One region of the Dethiothermospora halolimnae genome, then DNA from elsewhere that is predicted to be linked to it. Evidence: riboswitches for the same ligand, from Rfam matches in the RefSeq annotation. Region 1 holds a riboswitch; the other holds the start of a gene.
What was found. Region 1 has a riboswitch for FMN ahead of V6137_RS02480 (ECF transporter S component). Riboswitches for the same ligand answer to the same signal wherever they lie in the genome.
Positions count from the first base shown of each region.

Region 2: another riboswitch for FMN. It lies ahead of ribD (bifunctional diaminohydroxyphosphoribosylaminopyrimidine deaminase/5-amino-6-(5-phosphoribosylamino)uracil reductase RibD); the one in region 1 lies ahead of V6137_RS02480 (ECF transporter S component).

Region 1 covers NZ_JBAKFX010000004.1:24,706-33,350, reverse strand. Annotated here, with positions in the region: gene V6137_RS02485 (SMR family transporter) at 1-421, opposite strand, end outside; gene V6137_RS02480 (ECF transporter S component) at 712-1,314, opposite strand; FMN riboswitch at 1,580-1,700, opposite strand; gene V6137_RS02475 (amidohydrolase) at 2,110-3,276, opposite strand; gene V6137_RS02470 (sensor histidine kinase) at 3,591-5,804, opposite strand; gene V6137_RS02465 (MFS transporter) at 6,159-7,451, opposite strand; gene V6137_RS02460 (response regulator transcription factor) at 7,746-8,444, shown strand; gene V6137_RS02455 (sensor histidine kinase) at 8,431-8,645, shown strand, end outside.
Region 2 covers NZ_JBAKFX010000001.1:138,436-147,080, forward strand. Annotated here, with positions in the region: gene V6137_RS00660 (riboflavin synthase) at 48-695, opposite strand; gene ribD (bifunctional diaminohydroxyphosphoribosylaminopyrimidine deaminase/5-amino-6-(5-phosphoribosylamino)uracil reductase RibD) at 850-1,947, opposite strand; FMN riboswitch at 2,194-2,313, opposite strand; gene V6137_RS00670 (MarR family winged helix-turn-helix transcriptional regulator) at 2,405-2,854, opposite strand; gene V6137_RS00675 (nitroreductase family protein) at 2,838-3,344, opposite strand; gene V6137_RS00680 (glutathione peroxidase) at 3,367-3,918, opposite strand; gene V6137_RS00685 (FmdE family protein) at 4,056-4,592, opposite strand; gene lpdA (dihydrolipoyl dehydrogenase) at 4,617-6,011, opposite strand; gene gcvPB (aminomethyl-transferring glycine dehydrogenase subunit GcvPB) at 6,250-7,704, opposite strand; gene gcvPA (aminomethyl-transferring glycine dehydrogenase subunit GcvPA) at 7,701-8,645, opposite strand, start outside.

The DNA of each region.
Region 1 (8,645 bases):
GTAATTCATTCCAAAGTATTATGGAAAGGGACATGGGAACTAATATCCCCAGTTTAGAGAAAGCTCCTGCTAGACCTACACTATTTTCTTTAACACTTTTCTGATAATATATAAATGATAAAAAGAAAAATACCCCTGCAACACTTCCTATAATTATTGACCAAACTATACTTGAATCATTCGAAAATAATCCTTGATTTTTTATTATTACATTTTTAGACTCTTCTACAAAGCTTTTAAACACATTATCATTGGAAAAATATATGTTTCTCTCCATTAATGCCATTACAAGACTCACTGTAAATGCCATAACATAGTTTGATGTTGTAACAGCATATCGATTCATATTATTGCCTTCACTATATTTAAATATAATTGCAATGGCTGAACTACATATTATTGCTAAAAATAAATATACCATGTTATACCTCCTTTGTCTTTCCTTATTTTATCACAGTTAAATTTTATTTTGTAGTCTATTTTAAAACGATAAAAATGCGAAGTGCAGAGATTGGGGATAAACAAATGTAGGGGCTGAATATATTCAGCCCCTACATTTATTATACCGAAGAATAAATTCCCCTCTACTACCTGTTTTAGTTGACAATTTAAGGTGATTTTACTACCCTCGGTGGTAAAATTATTTAAATTTCAAATGGGCCTCAGCCGATTTGTTCCTTTAACTCTTCACTTTTCATTATCAATTCTCCACTATCTCTTAAGTATTGGCGCAAGTTTCTTATATAGTGGCAATGCCAAGACTGATAATAATACTCCCTTTATTAAATTAAAAGGAACCACTGTGTATATTATAAAAGTCTTAAGATCCACAACAATACTATTTACCTTACTTGCCATACCTATTATTGCCTCTATAGGCATACCATATGCCTTCGAATAAAATGGTATTAATACAAAATAATTTGCTACAGACATTGCCACTGCCATAACTATTGTTCCAACTATCATACCTATTATGGCATTTTTTAAAGATTTTTTTCTAAAGTATATAGAGGAAGCACTAAATACAAACAAACTACCTACTATAAAATTAGCAAGCTCACCAATGCCTGCTGTATCGGTTCCCTGCAAACCTATATTAAGTATATTTTTTAATAATTCAATAACTACTCCAGCCACAGGTCCCATGGCAAAAGCTCCTATCAGTGCAGGTAAATCACTTAGATCAATCTCTAAAAATGGTGGAGCAAACCATAACGGTGCCTCAAAAAACATTATTATAAAAGCTAGAACCGACAATATTGATATCTTTACCATTGATTTTGTATCCATTTTTTCTCTCAAAACTAACATTTTATTACCCCCTTCTTTTTTAGAAATAATAGAGAATACAGAATAAAGAATAGATATGGTTATTTTACTCACTATCCTCGTAAAATTATTATATTAGAATCAGCAAGCTGATTTTTTCCACCACTTGACAGGGTAGATAGTCTAGGCATGCCTAGACCCTACATTACTTTTGTTTACAATTCTTAAATTAAAACCTAAAAAAACCTTGAAGATATATATCTTCAAGGTTTGTGTTCAACATAATTATGTACCAAATAGTACATAAAACTATCTTCTTCCATCCAGACTCTACTGTCGGTCTTGGAATCTCACCAAGTCAACTGTATTTAAACAGTTCGCGGACTTTAACCGCCGGTCGGGAATTTCACCCTGCCCTGAAGATTTCGTTATTTTATTTTCAATTTAATTATACCATTATTTTGTTAATAGTTCAACAAAAAGTTTATTAGCTAATAAATTAGGTTGGGGGATTACGAATCCCCCAATAACAATAATTTGACTTCCCCCTCTTTATAGGGCGGGGAACTGAATATATTCAGTTCCTACATTTCTTCTTTACCCACTCTTATTTAATGAATCGTAGGGTCTAGGCATGCCTAGACCACCAGCTCTTCCCTCTGTGGAAGATCTACTCCACCCCGTTCCTGGGGGATTCGTAATCCCACAGGTCATAAACTATATACTTCACTTAACTTTAAAACCGCCCTCCGGACCGGGCATGCCCGGCCCCTACATAATCCAATTTTACGAACAAAGTGAGTAAAATCCCCTTATCTACTCTTTATTCTCTATTCTTTATTCTTTGCTTTTATAAACTATTTTCCCATCTATAATCGTAGCCACCGTCTTGCAACCAATATCCTTAATAGGATTTCCATCAAATATTACTATATCTCCATCTTTTCCAACCTCTATACTTCCAACCCTATCATCTATGCCTACTATTTCTGCTGCATTTATTGTTATTGCCCTTAATGCTTCCATTTCCTCTAATCCAGATTTAACTGCCATACCGGCACATATAGGTAGGTATTGAAGGGGTATTACTGGAGAATCTGTTGTTATAGCAACCTTGACACCTGCTTTATGTAGCACCCCAGGTGTCTTAAATGTTAGATTTTTAAGTTCGAACTTACTCCTATCACTTAATGTTGGACCTACTATGGCATCTTTATTTTCTTCTTTTATATAATCAGCTATTAAATGTCCCTCTGTACAATGGTCTAAAGTTATATTTACATCAAATTCCTTGGCTATCCTTATAGCTGTTAATATATCATCTGCTCTATGGGCATGGGCCTTTAGTGGTATCTCTTTTTTCATTACTTTAGTCATTGCATCCATTTTCATATCAAATTCTGGAGCCTTAGAAGGATCATCTTTATATTTTTCCAACTTTTTTATATAGTTATTTGCTTTAAATAATGTTTCCCTTAATATAGCTGCTGTGGCCATTCTAGTTACTGGAGACTTTTTCTGATTATTATATACCCTTTTAGGGTTTTCACCAAAGGCTATCTTCATTGCCACCGGCTCTTTAATTATCATATCATCAACTCTATTTCCATAAGTCTTTATGGCAGCAAATTGTCCCCCCACTACATTGGCACTTCCCGGTCCTGTAACAGCAGTGGTAACACCGCTTTCATGGGCTTCTTTAAATGTAATATCCATGGGATTTATACCATCTATTGCTCTCAGTTGTGGAGTAACAGGATCCACATACTCGTTTCCATCGTCCCCTTCAAATCCTATACCATCTTCGAACAAACCTAAATGACAGTGGGCCTCAACAAAACCCGGCATAACCATTTTGCCATCAGCATCAATAACTTCACATCCATTAGGTGCCTCTATTCCTTTTCCAACTTCCTTTATCTTTCCATCCTCTATCAATATGTCCCCTTTGTCTATTACATCACCAACCATTGTAAATATTTTACCATTTTTTATAAGTAACACTTTAAAACCCCCTCTTTTTTAAATAATAGAGAATGAAGAATAGATATGGTGCAAAGAATAGTAGCTTCGACTTCAGTCGAAGGTTTCCTTATTTATTCTCTATTCTTTATTCTTCATTCTTTGCTTTTCAAAACTGTTTCGTGTCTCTAAATATCATTATATAACTTAACTGACATTTATGCAATAATCTTATTATTGTGTCTCTTCTCTATACTCTCTTCTTTAACTAAAGTAGGGTCTAGGCATGCTCCGTCCCTACATAATTTAATTTTATGAACAGAGTGGATAAAATTTCCTTATCTATTCTTCATTCTCTATTCTTTATTATTTATCACCAAATCAATTCCCTCGGCTAAATCCTTAAGAAGACAGGGCTTTTCCAATATATAATCTACTTTATCTAAATATTTGCTCCCTATTTCCCCAGGCCATCCTGTCATAATTATAAACTTAGTATTTGGATACTTATCTTTTACTTTTTTTGCTATATCCAATCCCCCTATTCTTGGCATTGCTAAATCACATACTATAATATCATAATCATTATTGTCTATCTTATCCATAACCTTATCAACATCTGTTTCAATATCATTGTTAATTTTAAGCATATTCATTAATTGTCCTATGGAATAGGCAACTTCCCTATTATCATCTATAATTAAAGCACTTACATTATTAAACTTAGGTATATCAATACTGCCTACTTTTGCTTTATTATCCTTTAAATGACTATCTAATTTTATTATAAACTTTGTTCCCCTTCCCAGTTCACTTTCTACTACTATTTCCCCATTATGTCTCTCTATTATATCTTTAGATATACTAAGTCCCAATCCAGTACCTCGTACATCCTTTGTGCTAAAAAAGGATTCAAATATTCTTTCTTTGACATCTTCAGTCATTCCTTCCCCTGTATCCTTTATTTCAATAATCGCTTTATTGTCTTTATCATAAGAATCTATTGTAAGGATTCCCCCAGCTTCCATTGCATCCATGGCATTTAATATAATATTAAGTATAACTTCCCTTATCTCATGGGCTTTACAATAGATATAGCTCTTTGAATTAAGATTTTTAATAAGTTCCAGTTTTATTCCTCTACTTTCATAGGAGTTTTTCCATCTTGGTTTTGCCATCTCTATACTACTCTCTAGTATTTCCTTTAACCTATGTAACTCATATTTATTATTAGACCTTCTTTTAGTAAAGTTTTCAACATTTTCTACTATGCTCTTCCCATCTAATGCCGATTTATATATTATATCTAAATATTTTTTAGTATCGTTATCTAAATTCTTAGAAAGGGCTATTTGAGAAATACCTAATATTGTAGTAAGCACATTATTAAAGTCATGGGCTATTCCCCCTGCCAGTTCTCCTAGAGACTTTAACTTTTCTGTTTTTATAAGCCTATTCTGTTCTTCTTCATTTTTTCTTTGTTTTTTTAATATTATAAACAATGCATTTCTAACTGCTCGTAAAAAGGGTATATGTTTAAAAAACATACTACATTCTTTCTTAGAAAATAAATATATTCCCCCTATAGGTACCTCTTCATCCTTTGTAATAGGTATCTCGATGACAGTTTTTAATTTATATTTTTTTAATATGTATTTTCTCATTTCATTTTCATAATATTCTGGGTCCCTTATTGTTATATCACGACTATTTTTATCACTATAATATCTGGATACTTCCCGCCTATCCATAGGAATCTTAAGTAAATATTCTTCTAGACCATGGGGAAAATTGTACCTACCCACTAGTTTTTCATAATTAAGGGGATAAAAATCTACCATATGACCAAAATCTGCTCCTATTATTTCTCCTACAGAACTAACGGCACTATTAAATAAGTCTTCTTTGTTATGTTTATATGAAATATCGATAATAAGTTCATTTAATAATTGAAACTTTTTTTTCTCTTTAAAAAGTTGTTCTTCATTGCTATTTCGACCTTTTAATACACTACCCAATATCTTGATTTTTTCATAATCTCCATTGCCACAATGATATATTCCCATATCACTGGAAATTATAAGATTATCATGTAAGTCTATAATATTTCTAAATATATCTTCCCTTAATCCTTCAAGTTTGTACTCAATAATAGACATAATGCCCTTCTTTATACACATATCTTTTATTGTATTATTGTATTTATATATCTCGTCTATATCCCATTTATTATAATTACCATCTCTTTTACCTATAAATAACACCTTGTCATTAGTGTCCCTATTACTTATATATTCATCATACATTTTATTATTATCCCACATAGGAAATTGCTTAATAGAAGGGGTAAAAATTAGTCTATCTAAGGATACATCTAAATCCCTTAACATATCTTTCTTAGCTATTAAATCTTTAGGATTTGTATATTCTATTATAACTAGGCCACCTTCCTTTAAGATACTATATATTAAAAACTTTATAGCTTTATTTAATAAACCACCCCTATTTAAATTGATGGTACCATAAAATGACCTGGGACAATATTTTATATTATTAATGATTTCGCACATCTCAATTCCCCCTATATTGAAGCTTAATATATAATAATTCTACCTTTATTTGTAAATTCCTGCTAAAAATTAAGAACAAAGGCATCATTGTGGCCTCTTTGTTCTGTGCGGAGTTAAAAAAAGCAGAGTGCAAGAAGCAGGGAGCAGAGAGCAGGGGTTTGCTGATTCCACAAATATGTAGGACTTCAATATATTGAAGCCCTTAGGTCTTCTTCTAGAAGACCTATTATGCCAAAAACTATATTTATTAATAGGCTGTGGGATTACGAATATCCAGTAACTAAATTTTATTATTATTCTATACTACATAACTTTAAAATTGGCCGAATATATTCAGGCCTAAATAAAATCTACTTATTTTCTAACTATATTTTTACAATTTGTTTCCTTTATAAATAAAATACTTATTATAGATATGACTATGGCTACTATACATACTAAAAATCCCTTATTATAGTCATCTATGGAATAGATCTTAGTTCCTTCTATTATTTCCCCTGTAAAATTATTATTTAGTATATATCCTATTAAAGGTTGAATTATGGCAGCAAATAAAAATCCTCCCATATTTGCTGTTCCTGTGGACATACCTGCATATCTAGGAAGATTTACCTCCTTAGCACATGCCCAAGATAATATAAATCCAGCTGCAGTAAAGCCCATCATAAATAACAATATATAAAGAATACTAAAGGGCATATTTCCTGGATTAACAAACAGTAGTACAACCCATGTGCAAAAATAAGCCAATGAAAAAATCAAAAATGGTTTCTTTCTTTTTCCTATCCTATCAGAAATAGTACCAACTGCTAAACTTCCTATCATAAGTCCTATGGTAACTGCCATTGGAAAGGTTGAAGCCTTAGCCTTTGATATGTTATAGACATGTTGCATATAGGGTGTTCCCCATTGTCCCATAAATGCTATAACAGAACCAAACATTCCACCAAAGGCAAAGAAACTCGGCCAAGTTCTAATATTTAAAAATACCGACTTTATACTTTCCCCTATGTTTATATCTTTATTTCCTTCCTCATCCATAATAGGTCTAAGACCTACATCTTCAGGTTTATTTCTAACAATAATATATATAAGTATACCTACCACTATTGTAACTGCACCTATTCCTGCAAATGACAGTCTCCATCCTATAAGACCAACTAAGAAAGCCAAGGGAAATTGGGCAAGTAGCGCTCCTCCATTTCCTATAAATGAAGTAAAACCCGACATTTTTCCAAACTCTTCTTCTCTGAACCAATTTGATAAAACCTTTAAAGTTGATACAAATACCACAGAAACACCAAGTCCCACTATAAGTCTACCTACATACGCAAAGGCAATAGTTTGTCCAACACTGAATATTATAGAACCTATCCCTGCAAATAATACTCCCAATGTAACCGTTTTCCTAGCTCCCAGGGTATCTGCAAGTATTCCACATGGTATCTGCATTAACATGTAAGCATAAAAATACATTGCCCCTATATTTCCAAACTGGACATCTCCAATACCAAAATCTGATATTAGTTCTTCCCTTACAACCCCCACTGCAACCCTATGGAAAAATACTATAACATAGGCAATAGCCAGTATTCCCCAAATAGCCCAACGGCGGTTATATTCTTTTTGATTATTTACTTTTGTCAATTTTAGTAACCCCCTTTTATTTAAAGAATAGAGAATAAAGAATAGAGAATAGATGGAGTAAAATCTCCTTATCTATTCTTTATTCTCTATTCTTTATTCTCTATTCTTTATTTGTAGTTTGTATTCAGATAATAAAATTATATCATATTCTTAATAATATACAATTAATCCCCGAAGGCAAACTTAATCTTTACATTGGGTTGTGATATAATATATGCTATATTGAAAATCTTTCAATATTTTCACCTTTATGGTATCTTGTTATTGACAATTAGTAATAGGGAAGTGATATTAGTGATAAGAAAAAGTATATTAGTCGTTGATGATAATTGGGATATATGCCTAACTATAAAGCAATACCTTGAAAATTATAACTATATTGTAACCACAATTAATGATAGTACAAAGGTCTTAGAAGCCATAAAGGATGACTTCGATTTAATAATGTTAGATATCATGATGGAAAATATTGATGGTATAAATCTCTGTTCCATAATTAGGGACAAGGTTTCTTGTCCTATTTTATTTGTCAGTGCTAAAACTTTAGAAGAGGATAAAATTGAAGCCCTATCGGTGGGTGGAGATGATTATATATGTAAACCCTTTAGTCTTAGGGAATTAAAAGCAAGAGTAGAAAGTCATTTAAGAAGGGAAGAGAGGATTAGAAATAATAATAAATATCTCCTTAGTTCAAAAAATATAGTTATAGATATTTCTGCAAATGAAGTTTATTGTCTAGGTAAAAGGCTACAGTTAACTAAAAAAGAATATAAGATAATAAAACTACTTATGCTGAATAAAAATATGGTTTTCTCTAAAGAAAAAATATTTGATAGCGTGTGGGGAATAGATTCAGAAAGTTATTTAGACACAGTTACCGAAAGCATCAAAAACATCAGAAAAAAAATTAAAAAGTTTGACTGTGAAAATTCATATATAACCACCCTTTATGGACTAGGCTATAAATGGGAGGTTAAAAATGCTAAAAAATAAAACATTAAAGAGAGACTTTTATTTACTAGTTATTAAAATAGTATTTTTAACTGTTATATCTACTATTATTACCTACACACTGTTAATTGTCTTTATATTTAACTCCACAGAGACTAACATGGCTAAAAGTTCTAATCACTATATTAAATATTTTAATGCGATAGAAAAAAATATACAACTTAAGTCATTATCTATATTAAA
Region 2 (8,645 bases), on a different contig from region 1:
AAAATCTCCTTATCTATTCTTTATTCTCCATTCTTTATTCTTTATATCTAAATAAACCCTTTACTACTTAAAAACTCCATATCTATATTACTTTTCTTTTTTTCATTATTAAATCCCATTAATTTTTCAATATATTTTCCCACTAAGTCACACTCTATATTTACTTCTTCACCACTTTTTTTACTAAGTAATGTGGTCTCCTCCTTTGTAAGGGGGATTATTGAAACTTTAAACTCCTCGTCATCCACATTTGCCACCGTTAAGCTAGTACCATCTATGGCTACCGATCCCTTTGATACTATATATTTGTTTATATCTTTTTTAACCTTTATTGTAACCCACGTTGCATTATCATCTTCTTTTAAGTCGGTTATAATACCTACACCATCTATATGCCCCGATACAATATGACCTCCAAATCTATCGCCAAGCTTTAATGCCCTTTCAAGATTAACTTTGTCCCTTGTCTTTAGTTTATATAAATTACTTTTATTCATAGTTTCCGGCATTACATCAACGGTAAAGGTATCATCAGTAAAATCTATTACTGTTAAACATACACCATTGGTACTGATACTATCTCCTAATTTAATGTCATCTAAAACCTTAGTTGCCCCTATCTCAATCTGGGCTGACCTTAACCCCTTTTTAATCCCCTTAACTTCACCAATCTCTTCAATTAATCCAGTAAACAACACATCACGCCCTTTATTTATTTAAATTGAGAATTGACAATGGACAATTGATAATTGAAGGTGATTTTATTCACTTCGTTCCTAAAATATTATATTCAAATCGGCTTTAGCCGATTTGTACCTTAACTGTCCAATGTCAACTGTCAATTATCAATTAAATATACCCTTCTATCATAATATCTTCATCAAACCTTGATACACTTATGTCCCTTAATTTAAAACTATCCCTAATATAATCCTTTCCTTCACCTTCAATAGGAGTTTTAGCTTCACTTCCCCCTATAATTTTAGGTGATATAAAGGATATAACTTTATCTACAACTCCTTCATTCAAACAGCTATAATTTAATGTTCCGCCACCTTCTAATAAAATACTATCTATCCCCTGCTGTCCTAATTTTTTTATTAAATACTTAATATCTACTTTATTATCTGTAGCTGGAGTTACTATAACTTCTCCCCCTTTAGCTTCTATTTCTTTTACCTTATTTTTATCCATCTTATCTGTAGTTGCTATTATTGTTTTTGAATTAGACTTAATATTTAAAATATTTGAACTAATTGGAACCCTTCCTTTACTATCTACTATAACTCTTATAGGGTCTTTACCCTCTATTTCATTTAACCTAGTTGTAAGTTTAGGGTTATCTTTTATTATAGTATTTATTCCCACCATTATAACCGATACTTTATGTCTTAATTTATGAACATAGTATCTAGATTTTTCATTACTTATCCATTTTGAATCCCCTATAGTCGTTGCTATCTTACCATCTAATGTCATGGCAGTCTTTAATATAACAAAGGGTTTATTTTTAGTTATATATTTTATAAACACTTCATTTAACCTTCTAGCCTCTTCTTCCAATACTCCAACTATAACTTCAACTCCACTTTCCCTTAATATATTAATTCCTCTACCTGATACCATAGGATTAGGGTCTTTCATGGCCAAAACTACCTTTGATATACCATTTTTAATTATTGTATTTACACAGGGAGGTGTTTTCCCATAATGGCTACAGGGCTCTAGGGTTACATACATAGTTGAATTAGTTATATCTCCATTACTATTTTTTATGGCATCTACTTCGGCATGATCCTCTCCAAAAGCCCTATGATACCCTTGCCCTACTATCTTTCCGTCCTTTACTATTACTGCTCCAACCAACGGATTGGGATTAACGTAACCTACTCCCTTTTTAGCAAGTTCTATTGCAAGTTTCATATATTTCTTATCAATTTTTATCACCCCATTTTTATTAATAATTGACAATTGACAGTTGATAATTAAAGGTATAAATCACTTTTAACTGACAATTGTCATCTGTCAATTATCAATTGAAATAAGTAGCTTCGAATTCATTCGAAGGTTTTCTTTTATTTTAAAAGACACAAATAAAGCCCTGAAGATATTATCTTCAGGGCTTTTAATCCGTTAAAATATAGATGAAATTTTTGACTAATGTCAAAGTTATTTTCACATAATACATCTATAGCTTTTCTTCTCCCATCCAGACTTTACTGTCGGTTTTGGAATTTCACCAAATCAACTGTTTTAAACAGTTCGCGGACTTTAACCGCCGGTCGGGAATTTCACCCTGCCCTGAAGAATATTATTAACTTTTATATTATTTAATATACCACTTAGTTAATTCACTGTCAATAAAATATTTTAAACTTAACTTTATCTTCAGTTATATTAATAACTAGTAGTTTTCTTCAATTTTTGAAGTCACACGATTTATAATTTCTACTATTTTTTCTTCATCTTCTCCTATAATTTCTGAATACCTTTTATGTAGATTATTCCATGCCTTATCTATTTCAACCTGTAGTGACTTCCCTTCATCTGTTAAATATATTAATGAGTTTTTACCTTCTGTTACCCTTTTTATAAATCCTTTATTCTCAAGTTTATCTATAAATCTAGTTATAGTTGAAGGGGTCATATGCAGGGTTTTTCCTATTTCCTTTTGGGTTATCCCCTCTCTTTTATTTACAATACTAATTAAAAATCCATAGGTGGGAGAAAGCCCTGTTATTCTAAACTCTTCATTTGCCATCTTACCTATCAGTCGTGATAGTCTATTAGATGTAAAATATAAACATCCTCTTAATTCTTCATTTATATCTGACACTTTATTTCCATCCTTCATAGTGAACCCTAGATTCATCAAATCTATCTACAAACTTGTTTTCCTGTCCATCAGGATACCCCACTGGAACTACAGCAAAGGATTCTAGGTTATCTGGTATTTCTAATAAACTTCTAATACTATCCATCCTATCTTGTACTGGATATACCCCTAACCAAACAGCTCCTAACCCTAAATGGGTTGCTTCTAAAAGAAGGTTCTGTGTTGCAGCTCCCATATCCTGTTGTATCATACTAGGCACTGGTATTCCTTCTTTCCTAAATAAAATAACAAATGCCACAGGAGCATTTTCTACCATTTTTGAGTAGGGACTTATTTGGGATAACTTTTTAAGTGTTTCTTTATTTTCAACTACAATAAATTCCCACGGTTGTTGATTCACTGCCGATGGAGCCTGCATTGCAGCCCTTAGCATCCTTTCTATCTTTTCTTTTTCAACCTTTTTATCTTTATATTTTCTTATACTTCTTCTATTAAATATTTCTTTCATTTTATAACCTCCATACTAATTTTTATTTAAAAATGAGTTTTTCAATATCTCCTTCTATATCCATAGGGTCAACGGGAGACTCATATCTTTTAATAACATTTCCCTTTTGATCTATTAAGAATTTAGTAAAATTCCATTTTATAGAATTATCAAGAAGCCAATCGGGATGATTTTCTTCTAACATATGATACAATATTTTACCGGAAGGATTTCCTAGGTTAAACCCTTCAAAGGGAGCTTCATTTATTAAAAAACTATATAGAGGATGAATATTCTTTCCCCTTACATCAATTTTAGAGAACAAAGGGAATTTAACCCCATAGTTTAATTTACAAAAGCTTTCAATATCTTCATTATCTCCAGGCTCTTGGTTTTGAAATTGATTACAAGGAAAAGCTAAAATTTCAAATCCATCTTTATTATACCTTTCATATAACCTCTCTAAGTCTTCATATTGGGGAGTAAAACCACATTTACTTGCTGTATTAACTATTAATAAAACCTTTCCTCTATACTCCTCCATAGAAATCTTTTCATTGTCTATTGTTTCTAAAGAAAAATCATATATACCCATAAATATTCCTCCTTCTATTTTATGTTGTTTGTACATACACATGTTAACTTTTAATATTACCTTTGTCAATACAAATTAACAAAGGTAATATTAAACTAAACATATCTTTAAAATTATAAAATTTAAATTCCATAATATTAATAACACATCTGTAAGACTTTATTATAGCCTTTGTAACAATCAATGCAAACCTTTTTTCCATTCTTTACTTTAATCATATTTTCTGAAACACCCTCATTACATTCTTCACAATATACAGTCTCATATATATTTGCTTCACGGGGCAAATAACAATTTGGCTTTTTAAATATGAACAGGTCTTTAACTCTACTATCTAATATATATCCTATTTTTTCTTCTCTACTCATATTTTTTAAAATTGGTTTCAAAACTACCCTTATATTTTCTCCTGTCTTTCTAGAAAAGAAGCTATAGGCCTGTTTTCCTGTGGGTTTATAAATCAAATTACCTTTACCAAAAGTACATCCTGTTAAAAGTTGTATTGCATCAACACCACAGGCATCATTTTCAGTTATACACACTATTTCTTCATCCTTTGAAAATTTCATTTCAAGGCTATCTATAACAGCCATTGCTGCTTTAAAGCCAATTGCAAGTCCTGGACACTCATGACCATGAAAATCTACTACTTTTTCCCATAGCTTTCTATCCATATTAATCACCTTTCTATCTATATTCTATTTTTTAGGTTTTGCCATGTGTATGGCTCTATCTTCTAATCCTAAAACCCCTTCAAAAAAACTTTCCGATAAAGTTGGATGGGCATGGATAGTATGTTCTATATCCTTTACATTTAGTTTATTATATACCGCAAGGGCTCCCTCATGGATTAAACTAGAAGCATGGGGGCCCATTATATGAACACCTATTATGGTATTATCTTCTCCTTTTGATAAAACTTTCACCATCCCTTGAGTTTCACCCATTGCTAAAGCCTTTCCATTGGCACCAATCATAAACTTACTTTTTTTATAATCTATTCCCTTTTCTTTAGCTTTTTCCTCTGTTAATCCAACTTGGGCTATCTCCGGTGAAACAAATATGCATGCTGGAACTATGTCATGATCTATATCCTTTTCTATACCCATTATTTTTTCCACAGCTATGATCCCTTCATGGGATGCAACATGGGCTAACATAACTCCACCGATAACATCCCCTATGGCATAAATATTATCAATATTAGTTCTAAAGTGATCATCAACCTTTATTCCATATTTATCATATTCTACTCCCACATTATCCAGGTTCAATCCTTCAAGAACAGGTTTCCTTCCAACTGCTAATAATACTGAGTCTGCTTTAGTAGTTATCTCTTTACCTTTTTTATCTCCAACAACTATTAGTTCCCCATCTTCTTTTCGTATTTCTTTAGCCCTAGTTTTTAAAGCTAATTTTATTTTATTTCTTTTTAGATAAGAAGCCATCCTTTTAGATATATCCTTATCAACATTTTTTATTATCTCACTTCCTAATATGGTAACTGTAGAGCCTAGTTCATTATATATATTAGCAAATTCAAGACCTATTACTCCTCCACCTACTATTGCCAATCTTTTAGGGATTTCTCTACTGTTTATAAAGTAGTCACTGGTATGAACACCATCTAAATCCACTCCTTTAATAGGAGGTACAGAGGGTTTAGAACCTGTTGCAATAATAATATTTTTAGTTGATATTTCTCTTTCTTCTCCATTATTTAATCTAACTAAAACCCTATTTCTGTCCTTTAGACTTCCAATGCCATCTATTGTTTCAATATCATAGGATGATAGAACTTGTTCTATTCCATTAACAAGTTTACCAACAACATCATCTTTTCTTTTATGAATTTTTTCCATATCTATCTTAAAACCCTCTATGCTTATACCAAATTGGTCTATATTTTTAAGGGTTTTTATTATTTCTGCATTTTTATATAGTGCTTTAGTGGGTATACAACCCCAATTTAAACATGTACCCCCTATTCTATCCGACTCAACTAATGTTACCTTATTCCCCAGTTGAGCTGCTTTTATTGCAGCAACATATCCACCGGGACCTCCGCCGATTATCACTATATCCCTTTCCATTATATCACCTTCCTATTTATTATTAATATATATATAAGTGCTAATTTTAGGGTAATGTTTTAATATATGTTATAGTTGGGGGATTACGAATCCCCCAACAACTAAGCTTAGTTTAATTCCCCAAGAACTAAACTGAATATAACTCTCCAACAATCAGCCTGGGCATGCCAAGTCTCTACATAGTTCATTATCATCCACAGCTAACAATTGTAGTGTAGATTTCATTCCACGGTTTCTTCTATTTGTTCTCCCATTTTAAAACTGGATTTCTAGCAGCTTGAGCTTCATCTACCCGTCTTATTTCTGTAGTTATAGGTGCTTCTTTTAATAAGCTTGGGTTTTCTTTAGCTTCCTTAGCAATTTGTATCATGGTTTCTACAAATCTATCAAGGGTCTCTTTGCTTTCGGTTTCCGTAGGTTCTATCATCATAGCTTCATTTATGATAAGGGGGAAATATATAGTTGGTGGATGATAACCTAGGTCTAATAGTCTTTTAGCTATGTCTAGAGTGGATACTTCTATATTATTTTCTTTTAAACCACCTAATACAAACTCGTGCTTACATATGTCATCTACTGGTAAATGATAGTATTCCTTTAGTTTATTCATTAAATAATTGGCATTTAAAACTGCCGTCTCACTAACTTTTTTAAGGCCTTCTGATCCCATTGTCAATATATATGTCAATGCCCTTACTAAAGTTTGGAAATGTCCGTAAAAGCTCTTTATTTTACCTATTGAACTTGGTTTATCATAATCAAGGGTAAATATATCATTATCTTTCTCTATTATTGGTGTTGGTAAAAATTCTATTAATTCATTTTTAACCCCTATAGGGCCACTTCCTGGACCTCCGCCTCCGTGGGGCGTTGTGAAGGTTTTGTGAAGATTTAGATGAACTATATCAAATCCCATATCTCCCGGTCTTGTTATTCCCATTATGGCATTTGTATTGGCCCCATCATAATAAAGAAGACCTCCTGCTTCATGGACTAATTTTGAAATTTCTATGATATCCTTTTCAAATAACCCTAAAGTATTGGGATTTGTAAGCATAAGCCCTGCCACTTCATCATCTAATACATTCTTTAAACTATCTATATCCACCAGACCCTTAGAATTTGATTTAACTTCTACTACATCAAATCCCACAGCTTTAGCACTGGCTGGATTGGTTCCATGGGCTGAATCCGGTACTATTATCTTTTTCCTTTCACTATTGCCATTTTTATCGTGGTAAGCCTTTATAATCATAAGTCCTGCCAATTCTCCATGGGCACCTGCCGCAGGTTGTAAACTCATTTTATCCATACCTGTTATCTCTGATAGCTTTTCATTTAGGTCATACATAAGCTCTAATGCACCCTGTACCGTCTCTTCCGGTTGATATGGATGTATATCTATAAATCCTTCTAGCCTTGCCATATCTTCATTTATCTTAGGATTATATTTCATTGTACACGAACCAAGGGGATAAAATCCTGTGTCCACACCATAGTTTTTATTTGATAAAAGGGTAAAATGTCTCATTAGCTCTGACTCACTAACCTCTGGTAAGTTTGCTTCTTCTTTTCTTATGTGACTCTTTGGTATTATATCTTCAATATCTAAATCTATTTCATTTTCAGGTAATGAGTATCCCACTCTACCCGGTTTTGATATCTCAAATACTAGCTTATTATACTTTTTCATTTTATCCCCTCCAATACTTCAGATAATTTATCAATTTCTTCTTTAGTCCTCTTTTCTGTAACGCAATATAAAGTGGAATTACTATATTGGGGATAATCTTTACCTAGCTTATATCCTCCTAAAATATTATTCTCTAATAGTTCACTATTTAACTTATCACTTGGTACATCACTTGTTATAGGGAATTCTTTGAAAAAGGGTTTGTTAAATAGTGGTTTATATTTTCCTGATTCAGTTATTTTATCAAAGGCATAATGGGCATTTTTAGCTGAATTTACTGCCACTTCTCTTATTCCCTTTTTCCCTAAAGCAGTTAAATATACCGTAGCTGCTAAGGCATTTAATGCCTGATTAGAGCATATATTAGACGTAGCCTTTTCTCTTCTTATATGTTGTTCCCTTGCCTGTAAAGTAAGAACAAAGGCCCTATTACCGTCTTTATCCTTTGTTTCCCCTACAATCCTGCCTGGAAGCTTTCTCATAAGCTTTTTAGTTGTTGCCATAAAGCCAAGATATGGTCCTCCAAAGTTTAGGTTGTTTCCTAGGGATTGGCCTTCCCCAACAACAATATCTGCTCCGTACTCTCCTGGAGACTTTAATATACCTAATGATATAGGATCAACACTTACCATAAACTTAGCTTTCTTAGCGCTATGGGTTATCTTTTCTATTTCCTCTACATCTTCTAACAACCCAAAAAAGTTTGGATGCTGTACTATTACTGCTGCAGTATTATCACTAACACTTTCTTTTAGTTTATCTATATCCGTGGTTCCATTATCGTCATCAACCTCTATAACATCTAAGTCTTGAGCCTTTGCATATGTCTTTAAAACCTTTCTATATTCTGGGTGAACAGTTTTTGAAATAACTATTTCATTTTTTCTTGTACTTAAAACTGCAGTTATGGCCCCTTCAGCTATGGCAGTTGCTCCATCATA